3 regions of the Clostridium chauvoei genome follow, and region 1 is predicted to be linked to each of the others. Evidence: riboswitches for the same ligand, from Rfam matches in the RefSeq annotation. Region 1 holds a riboswitch; each other region holds the start of a gene.
The links. A riboswitch is a leader RNA that binds a small molecule or an ion and turns the genes downstream of it on or off. The one in region 1 is predicted to bind S-adenosylmethionine.

Region 1 (8,144 bases):
CAGTATCACAAGCAACACTAAGAATAGTTAAAGTTTTCTGGGGGCTAGATGCACAACTTGCATATAAGAGACATTTCCCATCAATTAACTGGTTAAACTCATATTCATTATATGATGATACTATAGATAGTTGGATGAACAAGGAAATAGCAGAAGACTGGTCATACTTAAGACAAAGAGCTATGACTATACTTCAAGAAGAATCATCACTTGAAGAAATAGTTAGACTTGTAGGTATCGATGCTCTATCAGAAAGAGATAGATTAAAGCTAGAAGTTGCTAAGTCAATAAGAGAAGATTATCTTCAACAAAATGCATTCCATGAAATAGATACGTATGCTTCATTAGGAAAGCAATACAGAATGCTTAAATTAATACTTTTATTCCAAGTTGAATCAGAAAGAGCTTTAGATGCTGGAGTTTACTTAGATAAGATATTAAAATTAGATGATGTAAGAGATAAGATAGCTAGAAGTAAGTACATTCACGAAGAAGATATAGCTAAAATGGATGATATTGCTAATGAATTAAAAGCTGCTATAGATACATTAATCAACGAAGGAGGGGTTCAAAATGCTTAAAGAATACAGAACTGTTACAGAAGTTGTTGGGCCTTTAATGGTAGTTGAAGGTGTTGAAGGCGTTAAATATGATGAACTAGTTGAAGTTGAACTTCAAACTGGTGAAAAAAGAAGAGGTAAGGTTCTAGAAATACAAGGATCAAAAGCAATGGTACAGCTTTTTGAAGGTTCTTCAGGAATCAACTTAAAGGGAACTAAAGCTAAATTCTTAGGAAGACCTCTTGAATTAGGTGTATCAGAAGATATGCTTGGTAGAATATTCGATGGTATGGGTAATCCAATAGATAATGGTCCAAATATCATACCAGAACAAAGATTAGATATAAATGGTGAAGCTATAAACCCAGTTTCAAGAGACTTCCCATCAGAGTTTATCCAAACTGGTATCTCTGCTATAGATGGTCTTAATACTCTTGTTAGAGGACAAAAGTTACCTGTTTTCTCAGGTTCAGGTCTTCCACACAAAGAGTTAGCTGCTCAAATTGCTAGACAAGCGAGAGTTTTAAATTCAGACTCTAACTTCGCAGTTGTATTCGCAGCTATAGGTATTACATTCGAAGAATCACAATTCTTCGTTGAAGAATTCCAAAGAACAGGTGCTATAGATAATGCAGTTCTATTTATGAACCTTGCATCTGACCCAGCTATCGAAAGAATAGCTACTCCAAGAATGGCATTAACTTGTGCTGAATACTTAGCATACGAAAAGGGAATGCAAGTTCTTGTAATACTTACAGATATAACAAACTATGCAGAAGCATTAAGAGAAGTATCTGCTGCTAGAAAAGAAGTTCCAGGTAGAAGAGGATATCCAGGATACCTATATACTGACCTTTCTACATTATATGAAAGAGCAGGTAGAATAAGAGGAAGAGAAGGATCAATCACTCAAATTCCTATATTAACAATGCCTGAAGATGATAAGACACATCCAATTCCAGATTTAACTGGATATATAACAGAAGGACAAATAATACTTTCAAGAGAATTATATAAGAAAGGTATTATGCCTCCAATAGATGTATTACCATCACTTTCAAGACTTAAAGATAAAGGTATAGGTAAAGGAAAGACTAGAGAAGACCATGCTGATACAATGAACCAATTATTCTCAGCTTATGCACAAGGTAAGCAAGCTAAAGAATTATCAGCTATCTTAGGGGAATCAGCTCTTTCTGATACTGATAAACAATACGCAAAATTTGCTGAAGCTTTCGAAAATGAATATGTTTCACAAGGATTCACTACTAATAGAACAATTGAAGAAACATTACAATTAGGTTGGAAACTTCTTAAGATACTTCCTAAGACAGAACTTAAGAGAATTAGAGATGAATATCTTGAAAAGTATATGCCAAAGGGAGATGAAGAATAGATCATGGCAAGATTAAACGTCAATCCTACTAGAATGGAAATGTCTAAGCTGAAGAAAAGATTAACAACAGCTGTTAGAGGACATAAACTACTAAAGGATAAGCAAGATGAGCTTATGAGACAATTCGTTAATCTTGTTAAATATAATAATGAGTTAAGAAAGTCTGTAGAAGCTGAACTTCAAGGCTCATTGAAGGATTTTGTTATGGCAAGTGCTGTAATGAGTTCTGAATTTCTTGAGGAAGCAGTAGCTTATCCAAAGGAAAGTATTTCAGTTGAAGTTGGAACAAAAAACATCATGAGTGTTAATGTTCCTGAAATGAATTTCAAGAGACAACTAGAAGGAGATGAGGGAAGCATATATCCTTATGGATTTGCTAATACATCTGCAGAATTAGATGATGCTATTGGAAAACTTTATGGAATACTACCAAAACTTCTAGAACTTGCAGAAGTTGAAAAATCAACACAGCTTATGGCTGATGAAATAGAAAAGACTAGAAGAAGAGTTAATGCTCTTGAATATATGACAATACCATCTCTTCAAGAAACTATCAAGTATATAAGAATGAAACTTGATGAAAATGAAAGAGGAGCTTTAACTAGATTAATGAAGGTTAAAGATATGATAGAAGCAAGAAGTTAACTAAAAGGGAGCCTTAGGGCTCTCTTTTAATTTACATAAAAATCCAAGTAACATCATACTAAATTATATAATTACTTTCGGTTGATAAAGGTTGGCAATAATAGTATAATAGATAAGAAATTATTCGTTAACATAGGAATTTTTTATTCAAAGATAATCTAAGGAGTAATCGATTATGCAATATATACTAGCGTTTGCAATGTCATTTTTAATAGTGTATTTAATTATGCCACTATTAATGAAAATGTCTTTTAAATATAATTTTACAGATAAACCAACGAAGAGAAAAAAACATAGAGGAGAGATACCTTTATGTGGTGGAGTAGCTATGTTTATTGGTTTCTTTACTGTTTATCTAACAATAAATAATACATCTCCAATAAGTGAGAAAATATGGTTAACTATTAGTTCATTATTAATTTTATTTATTGGATTTATAGATGATTTTTATAAATCAAGAGGAAAAGAATTTCCTATATATCCAAGACTTATAATTCAGCTATTGGCAGCAGTACTTATATTTAAAGCAGGAATAGCATTTGTAGGATTTACTAATCCAATTACAGGTGAGTACATAACTTTAAATCCAATTATCCAATTTATTTTAACTATAACGTGGATATTCGGAGTAACTACTGTTATAAATTGGTCAGATGGCATGGATGGATTAGCAGGAGGATTATCATTTATTTCAGCTATTACTTTTGCAGGAGCAGCTTTAATATTAAATCAAAGTGAATCTGTTATTATGTCTCTTATAGTTTCAGGAGTAGCTATTGGATTTTTAATGTATAATAAATATCCAGCTAAAACATTTATGGGGGATTCAGGTGCAAATTTTTTAGGTTTTATATTAAGTATAATAGCTTTAGATGGTGCATTTAAACAAGCAACTATAATGAGTTTATTTATACCGATATTAGCTTTAGCAGTACCTATATTTGATAATTTATTTGTTATATTCAAAAGATTTTCAGAAGGAAAGCCTGTTTATCAAGCTGATAGAAGTCAAATACATTATAGATTAGAAGCGAAGGGTTTCAGTCCAAGACAAGTTGTAACCTATATAAATGCTATAAGTTTAGCATTTAGTATAATCTCAATAGTATTGTTACTAGTAAAAAAATAATTGATCATATAAAGCCCATTAAGAATTTTTCTTAATGGGTTTATTTTTATAAGGAAAATATTGACTCAATTTAAATTGAGTGATAATATTTTAAGAAAACTTATGAGGGGGATAAAAATGATTAAAGGGGATTTAGTTAAACTTAGAGCTTATAAAGAAGAAGATATTGTAAAGGCACATGAGTTTCTTAATGATGAAGAAGTAAAAAAGTTTATTTCTGTTGATGCAGCATTTCCAATGACTATTTGGGAAGAGGAAGCTTGGATTAAAACAAGAAAGAGTAATGCAAATTTAACATATGATTTTGCAATTGAGGATTTAAAAACTAATAAATATATAGGTGGATGCAGTATAAATTCTACTAATATAAAAAATAGAAATTGTGTTATAGGAATAATGATAGGAGATAAAGAATATTGGGGCAAGGGATATGGAACTGACGCTTTAAAGATTCTTATAAAATTTATATTTGAAGAATTAAATTTGGATAAAATAAAGTTAAGTGTATTTTCTTTTAATGAAAGAGCTAGAGCGTGTTATAAGAAAATAGGATTCAAAGAAGAGGGTATACTTAAAAAAGAAATATATAGAAATGGAAAATATCATGATGATATATTAATGGCTATATTTAAAGATGAATATTTTAATATAAATAAAATTAATTAAAAATATTTACAACATTTTCTAACTAGTGTATAATGATAAAAAATAAATATTTTCTTATCCAGAGTGGTGGAGGGACTGGCCCTATGAAACCCGGCAACCTATTTTATTGTTTATTCAATAGAATGTGGTGCTAATTCCTGATAGATAAGGGTGATTTTATAGGCGAATTTTACATACCTAAAGGTTATCCTTTAGGTATTTTTTTTATAAATTTATTAGGTTAGGAGGGATAAGAGAATATACTATTGGAGGTATATATGAGTATTACAGAATTATTTAACAAAAAGAAAGTAGTCTTTTCCTTTGAGATCTTTCCCCCTAAACCAACATCGGATATAAAGACTATATATTCTACATTAGAAGAATTGAAAGATTTAAATCCAGACTTTATAAGCGTAACTTATGGGGCTGGAGGGAATTTAGTAGAAAATAGAACTAGAGAGTTATCTGCTTTAGTTAAAAATAAATATGGGATTGAAACCTTAGCTCATTTAACATGTATAGGTTCAACAAAAAAAGAAATAGATTTTATGTTAAATGATTTATCTGAAATTGGAGTAACTAATATACTTGCATTAAGATGGGATATACCTATAAATAAAGAGATAAAAGGTGAATTTAATTATGCAAAAGATCTTATTGAATATATAAAAAAATCGAGAAATGAATTTAATATTTCAGGAGCCTGTTACCCAGAAGGACATCAAGATTATAAAGATGTAAACAGAGAAATAATGTATTTAAAAGTGAAAGAGCAAGAGGGTGCAAATCATTTTATTTCTCAGTTGTTTTTTGATAATAATTATTTTTATGATTTTTTAGATAAAAAAGAAAAAAATAATATAAAATCTCCTATTCAAGCAGGAATTATGCCTGTTGTAAATACTAGACAAATACAAAGAATAGTTTCTCTTTGTGGAGCTACCTTACCTAAAAAGTTTTTAAAGATAATTGACAAATATGAGCATGACAAAGTAGCTTTAAGAGATGCTGGAATAGCATATGCTGTAGAGCAAATAGTTGATTTAATTTCTTCAGAAGTAGATGGGATACATTTATACACAATGAATAATCCTTATATAGCTCGAAGAATAAATGATAATATTAAAACAATACTAAGATATGTAAATGATGATAAGTTATCTAAAGGAAGTATTGTAATATGAAAAATATTAAAGAGTTTGAAGTTAATAAAAAAGAAGTACTTAGATATCTAGGCTATAAGGGTCAAGAAATAGATAAGGAATTAGATTGTGTTATAGAGGAGTGCAGAAAAGAAGTTAAAGAATTAATAATACCACGATATGTATATAAATTTTATAATATAGATAGGAAAAATAATGAGATAAGCATGAATAGTGATAGTTTATTATTAAAAGGAGAAGATATAAAAAAACATTTAGAGAACTCAAAGGAGTGTATTTTAATTGCAGTTACAATAGGTAGTGATGTAGAAAAAAAGATAAAACTTTATGAAAGAATTAATTTAACAAAAGCTTTAATAATGGATGCGTGTGCAACTACAATTGTAGAAGAATTATGTGATTGTATAGAAGCTGAAATTAGAGAGAATCTAATTAAAGAGAATAAAAGCTTAACTTTTAGATTTAGTCCAGGATATGGGGACTTAGATATAGGTATTCAAAAAAATTTTATACAAATAATAGAAGCAAATAAAAAAATAGGAGTGACTGTATCATCCAATAATATTTTATTTCCTAGGAGATCAGTAACAGCAATAATGGGGATTGTTGATGGTAATAAAATTGTCAAAAAAAGAAGATGTATAGATTGTAGCAATTATAATAGTTGTAATTTCAGAAAAGAGGGAGTTAATTGTGGAGATTAAGGAGTTTATAAAAGATAATATATTATTATTTGATGGGGCTATGGGAACTATGCTTCAAAAAGAAGGATTGAAACTTGGTGAAAATCCAGAGATTTTAAATATAACACATCCAGAAATTATTAAAAAAATTCATAAGTTGTATATAGAGGCAGGAGCAAAAGTAATTACTACAAATACTTTTGGAGCAAATGAAAAAAAACTAGAAGCAACTATATATACAGTAGAAGAAATCGTAGAAAAAGGAATTTTATTAGCAATGGAAGCTAAAGAGGATAGGGATGTTTTAGTAGCTTTAGATATAGGACCTATAGGAGAACTTTTAGAACCAATGGGAACTCTATCTTTTGATGAAGCTTATGAGATTTTCAAAAGGCAGGTTATATTGGCAGAAAAGTATGGAGTAGATATTATTTTAATAGAAACTATGACAGATTTATATGAAGCAAAAGCAGCAGTTTTAGCAGTAAAAGAAAATTCCAATCTACCAGTATTTTGTACTATGAGTTTTGAAGAAAGTAGAAGAACATTTACAGGATGTAAGCCATCAAGTATGGCAATTACATTAGAAGGATTAGGTGTGGATGCATTAGGTATAAATTGCTCTTTAGGCCCATCAGAAATACTTCCTATAGTTAAAGAAATTAAAGAGTGGACTAATATTCCTATAATAGTGCAACCTAATGCTGGCTTACCTTCTTTTTCAGTAGGGGATGCAATTTATTATATATCTAAAGAAGAATTTAAAAATGGTATAATAGAATTTATAGAAAATGGAGTTAATATAGTTGGAGGATGTTGTGGTACAACACCAGAATATATTTTGGAAATATATAAAGCTATAAAATGTATAAATCCTGTTAAAAGTAATATAAAGTCTTTTTCAGCAGTATGTACCCCTTCAAAGACAGTAAAGATAGATGGCGTTAAAATAATAGGTGAGAGGATAAATCCTACAGGGAAAAAACTATTTAAAGAAGCGTTAATAAAAGGGGATATGGATTATATATTAAAACAAGCAATAATACAAGTAGATGCAGGAGCAGACATATTAGATGTAAATGTAGGCTTACCAGAAATAAATGAAGAAGAAACTATGATCAGAGTTATTAAAGAAATTCAAGGGATATTAGATGTACCTCTTCAAATAGATTCATCTAATATAAAAGCTATAGAAAATGGATTAAGGTATTATAATGGTAAAGCGATAGTTAATTCTGTAAATGGAGAAGACAAAGTATTAGACAAAGTTCTACCATTAGTTAAAAAATATGGTGCGGCAGTAGTTGGATTAACTTTAGATGAAAAGGGAATTCCAATGAAAGCAGAAGAAAGGGTTAAAATAGCAGAAAAAATATTAAATAGAGCTTTAGAATATGGAATAAAAAAAGAAGATGTTTTTATAGACACTTTAGTTTTAACAGCATCAGCTAAGCAAAAAGAAGTTATAGAAACTATTAAATCTTTAAAACTAATTAGCGAGAAATTAGGATTAAAAACAGTTTTAGGCGTATCCAATATTTCTTTTGGACTTCCTAATAGAGAAGTAATAAATGAAACATTTTTAGCTGTAGCCTTAGGACATGGGTTAAATTTACCTATATTAAACCCTAATTCACAAGGAATGATAGATGTAGTAAATTCATTTAATGTATTATACAATTTTGATAAAGGTTCTACTAAATATATAGAAGTCTATGGAGGCAATAATAGAATAATTGAAAATTTACAAAAAGAAAATGATTTAAAATATATAGTTTTGAAAGGCTTAAAAGATGAAGCTATTAAGGCTACAGAAAAATTATTAGAAGCTATAGATGAACTTCAAATTGTTAATGAATATCTTATACCAGCTTTAGATGAGGTTGGAAATAAATTTGAAAAAGGAGAAATATTTTTGCC
Region 2 (8,144 bases), 360 kb from region 1:
TACCTTCTATATCTTGTAACATTTCTATATGATTATCTAAAATATCTAAAGTTTTTTCACCAAATTTCCCTACTATTTTTTTTGCTGTTACTGGACCTATTCCTCGAATTATACCTGTACTTAAATACTTTTCTATTCCTTCTACTGAACTTGGTAATACTTCCTCATATTCATTTATATTAAATTGTCTTCCAAATTGTTTATGCAGTACCCAATCACCCTTAATTTTTACTTGCTGACCTTCCTTTAATAAAGGTACTACACCAACTGCATTAATTAACTCTTTATCTACTCTTACTTTTGAAACTACATATCCTGTATCTTCACTTTTAAATACAATCGTTTCAATAACTCCATTTAGGATTTCCATATTATCGCTCCAAATCTTTTAATAATATTTTAATCTTATACTTTTTATTATATAATTATAACATAAGTCTAATTTCAAAAATTTATTATCTAATAATTTGTGGACTTAAGAAAAAAAATATGGAGGTGTATTATGTTAATTAAAAACTGTAATATTATTTTCTTAGACAGAATTGAAAACGGTTCTGTACTAATAGAAGATGGTAAAATTAAAGAAATTAACCCAACTAACATAAACTGTAATGATGTTATTAATGGAGAAGGATTATATTTATCTCCTGGATTTATAGATGTTCACATTCACGGTGCTGCTGGTTACGATACTATGGATGGTACTGTTGAGGCTATAAATGAAATATCTAAAGCAATAGTAAAACATGGGACTACTTCATTTACACCAACTACTATGACTGTTTCTATAGATGATATAAGAAAATCTATGGAATCTATAAAAAAATGTAAAGAAAACGGTACTGATGGAGCAATAGTTTTGGGAGCTCACTTAGAAGGTCCTTTTATAAGTCCTAGTGCTATTGGAGCTCAAAATCCTAAATTTTTAATTCCTCCAACTATTGAAAATTATAACTCTATGGTGGGCGATGCTAAGGATGCTGTTATTTCAATAACAATTGCCCCTGAAGTTCCTGGAGCAACTGATTTAATTAAACACTTATCTGTTGAAGGTATTGTTTGCTCAATGGGTCATACAAAAACCACTTATGCAGAAGCTATGGAAGGTATTAAATGCGGATGTTGTCACTCAACTCACTTATTTAATGCTATGACTCCATTTTCTCATAGAGAACCTGGTGTTGTTGGAGCAATTTTTGATAGTAATATAACTACTGAAACTATCTCTGATGGAATTCATATTTCATACCCATCATTAAGAGTCGCTTATAATCAAAAAACAACTGATAAGGTTTTATTAGTAACTGATGCTATGATGGCATGTGGAATGCCTGATGGTATGTATTCTCTTGGTGGCCAAGATGTTGTAGTTTCTGATGGTGCTGCAAGATTAACTACTGGTAGCTTAGCTGGTTCAGTATTAACTTTAGATAAAGCTATTAGAAATGTGTATAACAATACAAACTATTCATTAAATGAAGTAGTAAAAATGGCAACATTTAATGGAGCTAGACATTGTAAAGTTGAAGATAGAAAAGGTCTTATAAAAGAAGGTTATGATGCTGACTTAGTATTATTTGATGAAAATATAAATGTAAAGAAAGTAATCGTTAACGGAAAAGTTGTTCATACTGCATAAAATTAATAAAAAAGATATAGAATATGATAGTTACATACTCTATATCTTTTCTTTATATCTAATTGCTATTAGATATATTTTTTTATTTCTTCTACTTTATTTAATTGTTCCCATGGTAAGTTAAGGTCATTTCTTCCAAAGTGGCCATATGCTGCTGTTTGTTTGTATAATGGTCTTCTTAACCCTAAATCTCTTATTATTGCACCTGGTCTTAAGTCAAATACTTTTTCTACGATTGAAGCTATTTCTTCCTCTGACTTTTTACCAGTTCCAAAAGTTTCTATTGATATTGATACTGGTTTAGCAACTCCTATAGCGTATGCTAATTGTACTTCTAACTTATCAGCAATTCCTGCTGCTACTAAGTTCTTAGCTACCCATCTTGCTGCATAGGCTGCTGATCTATCAACTTTTGTTGGATCTTTTCCTGAGAATGCTCCACCACCGTGTCTTCCAGCTCCACCATAAGTATCAACAATTATTTTTCTTCCTGTTAATCCTGAATCTCCTTGAGGACCTCCAACTACAAATCTACCTGTTGGATTTATAAAGTATTTAGTGTTTTCATCTAATAATTCTGCTGGAACTACAGCTCTTATTACATGTTCCATTAAGTCTTGTCTTATTTGTTCTTGTGTAACATCTTCTCCATGTTGAGTTGATATTACTATTGCATCTATTCTTATAACTTTATTATCATCGTACTCTACTGTAACTTGAGTCTTTCCATCTGGTCTTAAATATGATAATTGACCATTTTTTCTTACTTCTGATAATCTTCTAGATAGTCTATGAGCCATAGCTATTGGTAATGGCATATATTCTTCTGTTTCATTTGTTGCAAAACCAAACATCATACCTTGATCTCCAGCCCCTACAGCTTCAACAGCATCCTTCTCACCTTGTCTTGATTCTAAAGCTTCGTCTACACCCATTGCTATATCAGTTGATTGTTCATCTATTGATGTTAAAACTGAGCATGTAGCACAATCAAATCCATATTTAGCTCTATCGTATCCTATTTCTTTTATTGTTTCTCTAACAACTTTTGGAATATCAACATAACAATTAGTTGATATCTCACCCATAACTAATACCATACCTGTAGTAACTGCTGTTTCACAAGCAACTCTAGCATTAGGATCTTTTTCTAATATACTGTCTAATACAGCATCTGAAATTTGATCACAGATTTTATCTGGATGCCCTTCTGTAACTGATTCTGATGTAAATAATCTTCTCATATAATAAACTCCCTTCAATTTATTTGATATTAATTCTATATACAATTGTTATAATCTAAAGTTAATTTTAAAATAAAAAAAGTCTCTTCGATAAGAAGAGACTATAAACGTCAAACTCTTTCTTATCTTGTGAAATAATATTCCACAGGAATTGGCACCTTTGTGAAATCACAGGTTGCCGGGTTTCGTAGGGCCCTTTCCCTCCACCTCTCTGGATAAGAACTAATATCAATTTTATTCGAAACAGATTATAACATTTTTTATTCTATAGGTCAACATTTTTTATTCTGTTAATTCAAAACATTATTTAAAATACTATTTTAGAAAAATAAAAAAAGCAAGATTAATATCTTGCTTTAATGGTGGGGGAGGACGGATTCGAACCATCGAAACGAAACGTAACAGATTTACAGTCTGCCCCCTTTGGCCACTCGGGAACTCCCCCATTATTGGAGCTGGCAATAGGAATCGAACCTACAACCTGCTGATTACAAGTCAGCTGCTCTACCGTTGAGCCATGCCAGCGTATATTTTATTTTAATTTAAGTGGTGGGCACAACAGGGATCGAACCTGTGACCCTCTGCTTGTAAGGCAGATGCTCTCCCAGCTGAGCTATGCGCCCTTAAATAATTTAAGTTAGTTTTAATAAAATGGTGGGGGAGGACGGATTCGAACCATCGAAACGAAACGTAACAGATTTACAGTCTGCCCCCTTTGGCCACTCGGGAACTCCCCCATTTTATTTGGAGCTGGCAATAGGAATCGAACCTACAACCTGCTGATTACAAGTCAGCTGCTCTACCGTTGAGCCATGCCAGCATATTTTTTCAAAGTTAAAAATGGTGGGGGAGGACGGATTCGAACCATCGAAACGAAACGTAACAGATTTACAGTCTGCCCCCTTTGGCCACTCGGGAACTCCCCCATAATTAACTTTTAATTTCTTATGTCCCCTGAACAAATTTATATCCGCTCAACTGACAATGACTAGTATATAATCATTAAGTATTAATTTCAAGTGTTATTTATAGTTATTTATTAAAATTATTTTTATTTTTCTTGTTTTATCTCTATATTTCTCCCATTTAATCCTATTAGCATTTTTTTTAATTACTAATGCTCATCTATTTTATTATCTTATAAAACCTTACTTTTCTTTATGTATTTTTTGCCAATAACTATTATATTCTTAATACTCTTCTCATATATATTATCCATAGGGGGTGAAGCTTTGATAAAACATAAAGTTTTTTATGAGTCTGATTTAGCTTACTACGAAATAGCTAATGTGTTGAAAAACTATATATCTAAAAATACAGTAATAGTTTGTATTGGTACTGATAAATGCATTGGTGACTGTCTAGGACCTTTAGTAGGTACATACTTAATAGATAACCAATTTAAGTTACCTGTTTATGGAACCATAGAGGCACCTATCCATGCTTTAAATATAGAACATCGCCTATCACAAATAAAAAAACTTCATCCTAACGCTAATATAATTGGAATTGATGCTTGTTTAGGTGATGCAAAGTCAATAGGTGAAATTCACGTAAGAAACTATCCTATCCATCCTGGTAAAGGGGTTGGCAAACGACTTCCTGACGTTGGTTCTACATCAATTATAGGAATAGTTGATTCTAGTGATAATGCTGAATTCTTCACATCTAGAAGTATTCGTCTTCATTTAATTATGAGTATGGCTAAAGTAATTGCTCGAGGTATATGCAAAGGATATTATTTATCAAATATTGATAATTAGAACAAACATATAAAAAAGGTATAGAATTCTAATTCTATACCTATATGTTATATAATATTAATCAATTAATGTTATCTCTTGTCCAATTAATGATGAATCTAATTTATCTAAATATCCTAAAACTTTTCCTGTTCCTTCTACTACTGCTTCCACTGGATTATTTGCAACAGAAACCCCTACGCCAGTTTCTTTTTCTATTAACTTATCTAGACCATCTAATAAAGATCCTCCACCTGTCATTAAAATTCCTTTTTCTATTATATCTGCAGCTAGTTCTGGTGGTGTCTTTTCTAAAACAGACTTAACTTGTTCAACAATTAAAGTTACTGATTCTTTTAAAGCTTCAGCTATTTCCGACGTTGCAACTGTAACTTCATCTGGTAATCCTGTAACTAAATTTCTACCTTTCATAGTAGTAGTTAAATCTCTTGAGCCTACAAATGCCGCTCCAACTGTTATCTTTAAATCTTCAGCTGTTTTTTCTCCAATCATAATCTTATATTTATTTCTAACATATTTTATTATAGCATCATCAAAAGTATCTCCTGCTACCTTTATTGAAGCTCTAACAACTACTCCACCAAGAGATATTACTGCAATATCAGTTGTTCCACCACCAATATCAACTACCATTGACCCATTAGGCTTGGTTATATCTAAACCAGCACCTATTGCCGCTGCTAAAGGTTCTTCAATAATATGTACTCTTTTAGCTCCTGAATTTCTTGTAGCATCCATTACAGCTCTTTTTTCTACCTCTGTTGCTTGTGAAGGAACACAAACCATTACTTTTGGAGCAGTAATTTTACTTTTTCCATATGCTTTTTTTATAAATTCTTTTAACATTTTTTCTGTTATGTCATAATCTGATATAACACCATCTCTTAATGGACGAACTGCAACTATATTACCTGGAGTTCTTCCAATCATTTTTCTCGCTTCTTCGCCTACAGCAAGTACTTTATTATTGCTTTTATTAATAGCAACAACTGATGGTTCTTTTAAGATTATACCTTTTCCCTTAGCATAAACTAAAACCGTTGCTGTTCCTAAATCAATTCCTAAGTTAGTCCCATTTCTCCAAAACCACATTCCTTACTCACTCCTATTATATTTAAATCATACTAAAATATCACAAAATTTTTTCTCATTTTTTTATTATATATGGAATATGGTAATGATTCAATAATTTTTACCCTTTACACTTTAATCTTACTTATTAATCTACTGCTTTATATTTTAATTTAGTGGCTTTTCCACCTCTAATATGTCTTTCTGCTTTATTTAATTCTAGAATTGTATGTGTCTGTTCTGCTATTACTGGATTTATCTTTGGCAGCCTTTCTGTCATATCTTTGTGTATAGTACTTTTACTTACACCAAAGACCTTTGCTGTTTTTCTTATTGTATCCTTAGAATCTATTATATATTGCGCTACCTCTAATACCCTTTCTTGAATATAATCTTTCAAAATGCTACCTCCTTATTAAATTAATTTTGTATTTTCATCAGTCTTTTCTATAAAAATGACTGATGAAAATACTTTTTTATGTTTTATTGTGCTTTATAATTGAAATATGTTGTTGGATTTAAATCTTTTCCATTTGAATCTTGAACTTGTAAATTTAAATGTTCGCCAAATTCATTATTTGAAAATATTTTTGAAGTATCTCCAACTGTTCCAATAACAGTTTCTTCTGTTACCTTATCCCCAACTTTAACTTTCATGTCTGAACCTAAATTACAATATTTGGTATTAATGCCATTTGCATGTGCAATAACAACATAATTCCCTTCTTCTGCTCTCTTTGAAATTTCTTTTACTTCTCCAACAGCAGCAGATTTAACTTCTGTTCCTACTGTAGCTTTTATGTCTATTCCTCTAATGTTTCTACTTGTTCCATCTTTCATTTCCTGTGGTTTTGGATATGAATATACTCTAGAAATAGTCCCTTCAATTGGGTTACTGAACTTTACTTCTGTAGTAGTTCCTGCTGAAACATTAGTATCTTCCTCAGTTGTTGCAACTTCTTCCTCTTGTTGAGCTTGAGCTACTTCTTTTTCTGTATTATTTTTAACTCTATCTGCATTTTGCTTTTGAGCCTCAGATGTAGCTTTATCATCAACATTTAATGTAAATTCCTTTTCTGATTGTTGTACTTTTTCTTTTGAAATCTTGTTTTTCTTACTTGTTACAACTGTTACAGTTGCTACTAAACATAAACAAAGGAATAGAACTAAATAAAAGCCCTCCTTTCTAAAAAAGTTTTTTACTTTATCTTTTTTATTTTGGTCCATATCAACACCTCCTTTTTGTATTCTTGCCTGTTCTCCTGAATTAATACACATATTAAAAGTTTTATTTACATCAAATTTCAACATTATTTGCCAAATATAACGATAATTAATATCTAATTTCTAAATTCTTGTATAAAAAGAAGGTTTAGAAAATATCATTTCTAAACCTTCTTTTTGACTATATTTTATTATTTAAATACTAATTCTTTTAATTCTATACCTGTATAGTAATGCGCTAATATCTCTTCATATCCCTTTCCTTCTTTAGCCATAACATTTGCTCCCCATTGACTCATACCTACCCCATGTCCATAGCCTTTGCACTTAAATACCACTTCATTTCCAGCTACTTCAAATTGAAAATTAGTTGAGTTTAACTTAAGTAAATGTCTAAAATCTGTACCTTTAATTTTCTCTTTTCCAACTCTTATTTGTTTTACTCCACCAGCTTCGCTTCTTTCTATAATCTCAATATTTCCAGATAAATTATCTGCACTTAAAGAAGCATTAGGATAACTTGAATTTATAGTATTTATAAATTCATCTATATTAATAGGTTTTTCACTTGTAAACTTAGGTGCTATTTCTTCCCCTGAACTCTCTGTTGAAACTAAATATGGTACACTATTTGAAAAAACATCTACGGAATTTTCTGTTTTACCTGAACTTGTTGCAAAAAATTGTGGATACATAACTAGATTACCATCATAAGTTAAAACTTGTCCCTTAGTAGCACTTACCGCTTCCTCTATCTTCTTCCAATTACTTTCCTTATCTGCTTCACTCCATTTATTCATCCTGCTTTCCTTAGTTAAATATACTTGGCAATGTGTCGTATCACAAACATCCGCTCCTACGCTTTTAGCTTTCTCACATTGTTTTAATTTTTTAGTTGCTACATATGTTCTAGCTGCTATAGCTTGTGCTTTTAAAGCTTCTGGTTCAAAACTTGCAGGCATTTCTCCAGATACTACACTCTGTACATACTCTTCTAAAGGAACTTCTATAACCTTATTTTCATTAGTTATAAAAACCTTTATTGTTTCACTGCCATCCATTTCTATAGTCGTAGCTTTTTCTGTAACGACTTCTGGTGGCTTTGTTGGTGCTTCTTTACTATTAGATTTATCCGCTGAATTTATAACAACAACCGGTATTGCAATCATAAAAAATAAAACTAATACACTAATTGTAATTAAA
Region 3 (8,144 bases), 1.1 Mb from region 1:
ATACAATTATGGGGGCCATTTTTTCCTCTATGATGAAGGTTACAAAGATATTTATAATTTAAATCGAAGTCGTACCCCCCTTCATGTTTGTGGACTATATGATGAACATCCGCTGGTGAGCCGCAAATTTCACAGTGGTACAAAGCTTATGCCTCCTTTTTTTTACTATCCTTACTTAAATTATAAGGTAAAAATGGTTAAAATTCAAAGGTATTAATAGGCAAGTTTTCAGAATGTTCATTTAAGCAAGGGATTTAAAATAACCTTTAATACACAATGAAACAACTTGAAAAGATGGTACATTATACTATATAATATATTATATAGTAGAAAGAAAGGTGATAAAGGTGAGACAGAATTACGACTCTTTTGACTACTGGGAAAATCTTATAAGTGAAAATAAAACTATAAGAGGACATATGTTTATGGATACTCCCCCTACAGAGAAAAGCCTTTACATTCACACATTAATTTATTGTAGGAATAATGGACTTAACAATGTTTGGAGTTATTTTCCAAATGAAAAAGCTTTACTGGGGTATATCCAATATTCTTTTTTACAAGAAGCTTTTTATAAATGGATCTATGGAAAAGATAGATTAATTTTAAGGGTACCAAATACTCCTGTAGAAAAAGTAATATCTGATGCTCAAAGTAGTAGAAAGATATCAGAAGAAGAAGCTTCACTAATGATAAAACAACTAGATATGCTTAAGAAGTGTTGGGATTTACCAACTGAAAAGGTTCTACCTGAAATATTAAAATTTGTAAGAGAATTTAATAGAGTATGGTATGGAGATCATACAGAATTTTTATATATAAAGATATTCAAAAGTGCTGAGGATTTAGGTGAGTTTGTAATTTCATCTAGCTATATGACCTCAACAACAAGTGACTTCGAAAAAAGAGTTACTGTTGATATAGACAATTGGAGAGAAATCTGCAAGAATGCCGTAGTAGATAGAAGAATAGGAGAGAAATTCAAAGATATTTTATTGAAATCTCTAACAGAAGTGATTTAAAGTGTACAAAAATTGTTGACAGTAATTATTATGTATATTATAATAATTACTGTCAGTAAGACATGCGGGTGTAGCTCAATGGTAGAGCCCTTGCCTTCCAAGCAAGTTACGTGAGTTCGATTCTCATCACCCGCTCCATTATGCGTTATTAGCTCAGTTGGTAGAGCACCTGACTCTTAATCAGGGTGTCCCGGGTTCGAATCCCTGATGACGCACCAGAAAAGATTAGCAATTGCTAATCTTTTTTTATTTCTACTTTAAGTGTACTAAATAAAAAATAGTAATAGATATTTAATAAAAGAATATCTAAATAAATAAAGAAATAATTTTTATATTGACATCTTACTATTAAATTGATAGTATAATAAAGAAAATTTAAAATTGATATCTTATCAAGAGCGGTGGAGGGACTGGCCCTATGAAACCCAGCAACCAAAAAACATTCATTAGTTTTTATGGTGCTAAATCCTGCAGGTAAAACCTGGAAGATAAGAGGCGTAGTATATACTTTTTTAAATAAGTTATTTAAGCTTCTGATTTTGTCAGAAGCTTTTTTTTATGACGTTTTAAATTTAGATTCTATAAAATAGGAGGCGGAGAAAATGAAGAGTAAATCATCAATATTATCATTATTACCTTTAGGTGTATTTATAGCAGTATATTTAGGAATATCTATAATTGCTAAAGATTTCTATGCAGTATCTGTAATTGTACCATTTTTAGCAGCAGCATTAACTGCAATAATCATGAATAGAAAAGAAAAATTTGAAAGTAAAGTAGAAATATTTTGCAAGGGGGCGGGAAATTCTAATATATTATTAATGGTATTAATTTTTATTTTAGCAGGAGCTTTTGCTCAAACGGCTAAAGATATGGGAGCTGTTGACTCAACTGTAAATTTGGGGTTATCATTACTTCCAAGTAGTTTATTAATACCAGGGATATTTATAATAGCTTGTTTTATAGCATTATCAGTAGGAACATCTATGGGAACAATAGTAGCGTTAGTTCCAATTGCTGTAGGAATTGCAGATAGAACTGGAATTACAACTGCTTTAGCTGTAGGAGCTGTTGTAAGTGGAGCTATGTTTGGAGATAATTTATCAATAATATCAGATACAACAATAGCAGCCACAAGAACACAAGGTTGCGAAATGAAAGATAAATTTAAAATGAATTTTAGAATTGTTTTACCAGCAGCAATAATGACAGCTTTTATTCTTTGGTTTTTAACAAAAGATGCAAACATTACAAATGTAGAAACTGTTGAATATACTTTTATAAAAATCTTGCCATATATAGCTGTAATAACATCAGCTTTAGTAGGAGTTAATGTTATTCTAGTTTTATTAGGTGGTATATTAATTTCAGGAATTATAGGTTTATTTTATGGTAGTTTTGATTTATTAGGATTATTCGGATCAATATCAAATGGTATCGGTGGCATGAGCGAGTTAATTATAATTTCATTATTAATAGCTGGAACAATTGAACTTATAAGATATAATGGCGGGATAGATTTTATATTACATAAAGGTCTTAAAAACTTTAAGTCAAAAAGAGGAGCAGAGTTTGGAATTGCCACTCTAGTAAGTTTAGTAGATATATGCACTGCAAATAATACAGTTGCCATAGTAACAGTAGGACCTATTGCAAAAAACATATCAGATGAATTTGATTTAGAACCTAAGAGAGTTGCAGGTATAATGGATATGTTTTCTTGTGCATTTCAAGGAATAATTCCATATGGAGCACAATTAATATCAGCAGCTGGATTAGCTACATTATCACCTTTTGCAATAATGAAATATTTATTCTATCCATATTTAATGGGAGTATGCGCGATAATCTCAATATATTGGTATTGGAGAAATAAATAGGAGCTTCTTTTGAAGAGACAGTAGATAGTTTTGTGTAAAAATAAAACTATCTACTGTTTTTTTGTATTAACAGTTGGAAGTTTTGGAATAATATACTATATAAATTAGGAGGAATTATTATGACAAGAAAAATTGATACCAACTTTGATTACAATGAGGAAATTAAAAGATGTAAAACAATCGATGATGTAATGGGTAAAAACGGATTAATACAAAGATTAGTTAAAGATGTCCTTGAAAATATATTAGAAGGTGAAATGGAAGAACATCTAGGAAGAAATAAATATGAACGTGTAGAAGCAGTTGATCAAACTAAGAAGAACTACAGGAATGGTTATAGTCGCAAGAATTTAAGAAGTTCCTTCGGTGACGTCGACCTAGACGTACCCCGTGATAGAAATGCTGAATTTGAGCCACAAATTATAAAAAAATATGAAACTGTGTGTACTGAGTTAGATAAAAAGATTATATCTTTATATGCTAAAGGTATGTCAACATCTGATATTCAGGCTGAAATTGAAGACTTATATGGAATAACTATATCACCATCGATGGTATCTAAAATAACTGATAAAGTGCTTGCTAGCGCCGCCGAATGGCAAAATAGAGTATTAGATAAAATATATCCAATAGTTTATTTAGATGCTATGTACTTTAAAGTTAGAAGTAATGGAAAGATAGTTAACAAGGCTGTCTATATATGCTTAGGATACACTATGGAAGGATATAAAGATATTTTAGGTATATGGGTTGATGAAGCAGAAGGTGCTAAATTCTGGTTAGGAATTTGCAATGATTTAAAAAATAGAGGTGTAAAAGAAATTTTAATTGCTTGTATGGATGGATTAAAAGGTCTTCCACAAGCTATAAAAACAGTATTTCCATCAGTAAATATTCAAACATGTATTGTTCATCAAATAAGAAATTCAATAAAATACATAGCTTCAAAAGATAAAAAAGCATTTATGAAAGATTTGAAGGAGGTTTATAAGGCTACAACAGAGGAACTTGCGTTAGCACAGCTAGATAATTTAAAGGAGAGATGGGGAGATAAATATGGAATAGTAATAGATTCCTGGTATAACAATTGGAGTAACCTTTCAACATTTTTTGACTTCTCTCCAACTATAAGAAAGATGATTTATACTACAAATATCTTAGAGGGTTTTAATCGTCAAATACGTAAATTCACTAAAGTTAGAGTCATATTCCCAACTGATGAATCTTTAAATAAGTGTGTTTACTTAGCAACAATGGAGATACTAGAAAAATGGACTCAACCTATACATAATTGGGGTGCTACGCTAGCGGAGCTATCAATAATATTTGAAGATCAATTAAAAGATGAATTAGCTTAAAAGCTTGTACTTTTTATAAATTATATGCATACTATTAGATTTTTTTGAAATACTAAAAAAGGTAATAAGAAACATTATTAGTATTTCTTAAATATAAAAAAATATTACTGGAAATGAAAATTTCCAGTAATGTTAAAATAATAAAAATGATAATTACACAGAATTATCTATTCTCTCTATATATGAAATAATACTTTTTTTTAATTACTTATATGTTTTTTTAAATCATTTATTATATGTATGATTTTTGAAGAAATGCTTGTCATATTATTTAAGTGATTATAGCAACCAGTAATATTTTTTTGATTATAGCATATAACAGCATTACTAGCTTCTTTATGTAAATCTATATGTATATTCTCAAGCTTTTTAAATGAAGGCGAGTTTATGATATTAGGATCTGACTCATTATAATACCATTTACCTAAAGCACATTCTTTATAATTTGATGCATTATTCTCATTAATATTTTCTAAGCCTAAAATCATATTATATATTTTCCATCTCCAAAGAAGGTGGTCAACTATATAAGTATCTAATTTTTCAGCTAAAGTTAAATTAGTATTGTTAATTTGGTTTACTCTAATATTGTTAGAGAATTCACTAGTTTTATTAATTTTATCTGCAACATCTTTACACATATTATCTAAATTAATTTGGAACTCGGCAATTTTAGTTAATTTATCTGCCATTGTATTTGTAGTTGCACTTTGTTCTTCGGATATTGTAGCTATATTACAAAACTCCTCATCAATTTCTTTTATAGAGTCGATTATGTTATTCATATACTTTGGTATTGACTCCATTTTATTAATTCCAAAATTAAGATCTTCTATAGTACTGTTTGTACAACCTAGAGTTTCTTGAGTACTATCACTTAATTCTAAAATATTTTCAGATATTGTTTCTACAGAAGTTTTTGTGTATTCAGCTAGTTTTTTAATCTCATTTGCAACTACGCTGAAGCCTTTACCACTTTCCCCAGATCTAGCAGCTTCAATAGATGCATTAAGAGAAAGTAAAGAAGTTTGATTAGCGATTTGTTTTATTATTCTAATTATTTCGTTTATATCATTAACTTTATTTGCAACTAGATTAATATTTTCTTTTATTTGAAAAACGTTTGATGAAGAATTTATTATATTATCAATTATATTATTAATTGATTGCATACTATCTATAGCTTCATTTTTCACATCATTAGAGTGTTGGGAAACAGTTTGAATAGATGATGCTACGTTTTCTGAAGTAGATGCAAGTTCTTCGCTACTTGCTAACATAGTTTGTATTATGTCTTTTTGTTCAGCTGAATTAGCTAACATATCATCTACAGAATCGATTTCTATTATATTTTTTACTATATCATTGATACCCATAACAGCATTGTTATCGTAATATGAACTTAACAAAGTATTTAATGTATCAATTAAATTTGCATCGTAAAAATCATTATATGATAAGTATTTTCCCTCACTCATTCTTTTATTTAGAATGTTATTTAAATTATGATTAGATTCTGATTTCTCTAAGTTATTTTTCTTTTTGAAAATCATTTTCAATCATCTCCTTTGTTGAATAGATTTGAAATACTTATATATAATATAATTAAATTAAAAAAAATACAATAAAAATGAGAAAGATTTAAAAAAATTCTAAGAAATTAAACTATTTTTGAAAATATTTAATGAGCTTATTTAAAAATAAGCTCATTAAATATAACTAACTATTCATATTTATTTATTTTAGCAATTACATCATCATAAATTTTATTACCGATATCAAAGTTTATAGAGTCGATATAAAATGATTCTAAATCATCATGAAGTTCATGAGCTTCAGTTAAATAAGATAGACCTTTTGTTATTAAATCATAGAAAACTTTACTATCATATTCTATATCATCTTTATTTTTATTTAAGATATCAGCTTTGCAGAAATCTTCAATATTATATACCTTGCCAGAAAAAGCAGTTTGACTTATTTCATTTTCTGTAAGAATACAAGTTGATAGTTCTGGTATAAATATATGCTCTATTCTATCTGGAATAAATGGATCGTGTAAATATTCTACAAAGTATCCTTTCTTTTGAGCTGTCTTACCGATTTCTTTTAAAATATGACTCTTACCAAATCCAGGACCGCCTTTTAAAACGAATTTATTTTTAAATTCAGAAGATAAATCTTTTACAAAAGTAATTATTCCACTAGGAGTAAAGGAAGTTCCGAATAAATGTCTTTCATTACCATAACCAGTTTTTTGTGCTATAAATATTTCTTCTTTTAAACTTTCAGTTATTGTATCTATTTTATAGGTATCAATAGCTTCGGCATTTAACTTACACCAATCTTCGTGTATTGATTTTGCAGCTGCAAAAAAGCTATATGCTCTTTTAAATTTATTACTAATTACTTTACTAAGAGATATAATTTCTTTTTTATTTTTAGAAACGGATTCTACATCCATAGAATCACCCATATTTAAAACTTCATCGATGGCTATAGGATAAACTGGATCTACTATATGAGGTGCAGTACCATCCATTAATGCTACTTTTAATTCTTTAACAACTACAGCATCTAAAGATTTATCATCTGAAGAACAATGATGATATTCAACGGTATAGCCCTTTGCTTGATAGTGAGCGCCTATTTTTTTCATTAAATGAGATTTACCAGTTCCAGGACCACCTTTTATACAAAAAATTCTATTTGCTTCTTCTTTAGAAATTATATAGTCAAAAAATGAAAAAAAGCCTCCAGAAGTATTAGCTCCAGGGAAAAGATGTCTTTCTTTTAAGTTAGTCAATATTACCACTCCTACTACGTTTTGTTTTCAATAAATATTATATTTAAAAATTTTCAAAAAGTGCCTATGCATAAAGATAAAAGCATAAAAAATAAATATGCAGAAATATTGTATAAAAATTAAATGGAATTAATATATAAATATACATTTTAAATGAATATTAATTAGATTAAAAATTCTCAATATTATCATGAAAAACTTAATAAAAACATTAATTAAAAGATAGATTAGTATATATTGTTAAATAAATTAAGGCGTTTATAGAAGGAAAACTCTAAAGGAATACTAATGAGATGAATAAAAATTAAAAAAATACAAAAATATTTCAAAAAAGTATTGCATAAATATAAAGATATGATGTATAATTATGCTATGTTAAAGGAAGGAAATGAAAAATATAGATATTTTATTAGATAGTGTAAAGTTTCGTATGAAAAAATAGCTTATGGCTAATTTGGAATAATAGTTAAAAATATCTTTATAATATCTAAGAAAATTTTAAAATTGAATATGCTAAAAAGACCTTCGGTAACGGAGGCAAAAACTTAATCAATATTTGATTTTATGATTTATCAAGAAGTTTGTGATTCTTGCATATGTAATATGGTTTGTTGACCGAGACTGATAAGAATTTGCCACTTTGCAGACATATTGTCAATACCATCTAGTTGCTTTAATTCGTTTAAAGGACGCCAGTAATTGTAAGGATGCGGGCGTAAGAAGTTGTAATAAGCAACCCAAAGGGAGAAGCCATAAAGAGCACCTTCATCACTTCCATAACCACAGGTACCCCTGTAGGAAGATTTAAAGGTACGGTTTAAACGCTCTACAACTTGCTTAACCCAACGAAATTCTTCAGATACTGGATCATCGTTAGTAAGTCCGATAACTTGAGTTAGATTAAATTCTTTATTTTTTCTAATTCAAATTGTTGCTTCGCTAACGGATATGAACTGTAACCATCGGCAACGAAGTTTAAAGCTTTTCCAGGGAAGTCTTTAAACTTATCAAAAGCCATACGCATTGCTAGTATACAAGGGCCAGTATCTCTTGTATCAGATACTTGATAACCTAGAAT

Region 2: it holds a riboswitch for S-adenosylmethionine, as region 1 does, so the genes downstream of both, metK (methionine adenosyltransferase) here and metF (methylenetetrahydrofolate reductase [NAD(P)H]) in region 1, are expected to answer to the same signal.
Region 3: it holds a riboswitch for S-adenosylmethionine, as region 1 does, so the genes downstream of both, BTM21_RS10710 (Na+/H+ antiporter NhaC family protein) here and metF (methylenetetrahydrofolate reductase [NAD(P)H]) in region 1, are expected to answer to the same signal.

Annotation. Positions count from the first base shown of each region.
Region 1 is NZ_CP018624.1:552,677-560,820, forward strand. It holds gene BTM21_RS02540 (V-type ATP synthase subunit A) at 1-581, shown strand, start outside; gene BTM21_RS02545 (V-type ATP synthase subunit B) at 574-1,956, shown strand; gene BTM21_RS02550 (V-type ATP synthase subunit D) at 1,960-2,601, shown strand; gene BTM21_RS02555 (MraY family glycosyltransferase) at 2,777-3,730, shown strand; gene BTM21_RS02560 (GNAT family N-acetyltransferase) at 3,848-4,396, shown strand; SAM riboswitch class I at 4,448-4,547, shown strand; gene metF (methylenetetrahydrofolate reductase [NAD(P)H]) at 4,654-5,562, shown strand; gene BTM21_RS02570 (vitamin B12 dependent-methionine synthase activation domain-containing protein) at 5,559-6,245, shown strand; gene BTM21_RS02575 (homocysteine S-methyltransferase family protein) at 6,235-8,144, shown strand, end outside.
Region 2 is NZ_CP018624.1:190,345-198,488, reverse strand. It holds gene recD2 (SF1B family DNA helicase RecD2) at 1-370, opposite strand, end outside; gene nagA (N-acetylglucosamine-6-phosphate deacetylase) at 503-1,639, shown strand; gene metK (methionine adenosyltransferase) at 1,708-2,883, opposite strand; SAM riboswitch class I at 3,003-3,105, opposite strand; tRNA gene BTM21_RS01005 (tRNA-Tyr) at 3,244-3,328, opposite strand; tRNA gene BTM21_RS01000 (tRNA-Thr) at 3,334-3,408, opposite strand; tRNA gene BTM21_RS00995 (tRNA-Val) at 3,431-3,506, opposite strand; tRNA gene BTM21_RS00990 (tRNA-Tyr) at 3,536-3,620, opposite strand; tRNA gene BTM21_RS00985 (tRNA-Thr) at 3,629-3,703, opposite strand; tRNA gene BTM21_RS00980 (tRNA-Tyr) at 3,725-3,809, opposite strand; gene yyaC (spore protease YyaC) at 4,116-4,646, shown strand; gene mreB (rod shape-determining protein MreB) at 4,704-5,738, opposite strand; gene spoIIID (sporulation transcriptional regulator SpoIIID) at 5,866-6,117, opposite strand; gene BTM21_RS00960 (peptidoglycan DD-metalloendopeptidase family protein) at 6,201-6,944, opposite strand; gene spoIID (stage II sporulation protein D) at 7,133-8,144, opposite strand, start outside.
Region 3 is NZ_CP018624.1:2,291,211-2,299,354, reverse strand. It holds gene BTM21_RS10730 (HNH endonuclease) at 1-143, opposite strand, end outside; gene BTM21_RS10725 (hypothetical protein) at 348-1,022, shown strand; tRNA gene BTM21_RS10720 (tRNA-Gly) at 1,087-1,160, shown strand; tRNA gene BTM21_RS10715 (tRNA-Lys) at 1,165-1,240, shown strand; SAM riboswitch class I at 1,409-1,517, shown strand; gene BTM21_RS10710 (Na+/H+ antiporter NhaC family protein) at 1,625-2,902, shown strand; gene BTM21_RS10705 (IS256 family transposase) at 3,022-4,260, shown strand; gene BTM21_RS10700 (methyl-accepting chemotaxis protein) at 4,461-5,813, opposite strand; gene BTM21_RS10695 (PRK06851 family protein) at 5,984-7,066, opposite strand; partial or broken gene BTM21_RS10690 (IS6 family transposase) at 7,639-8,144, opposite strand, start outside.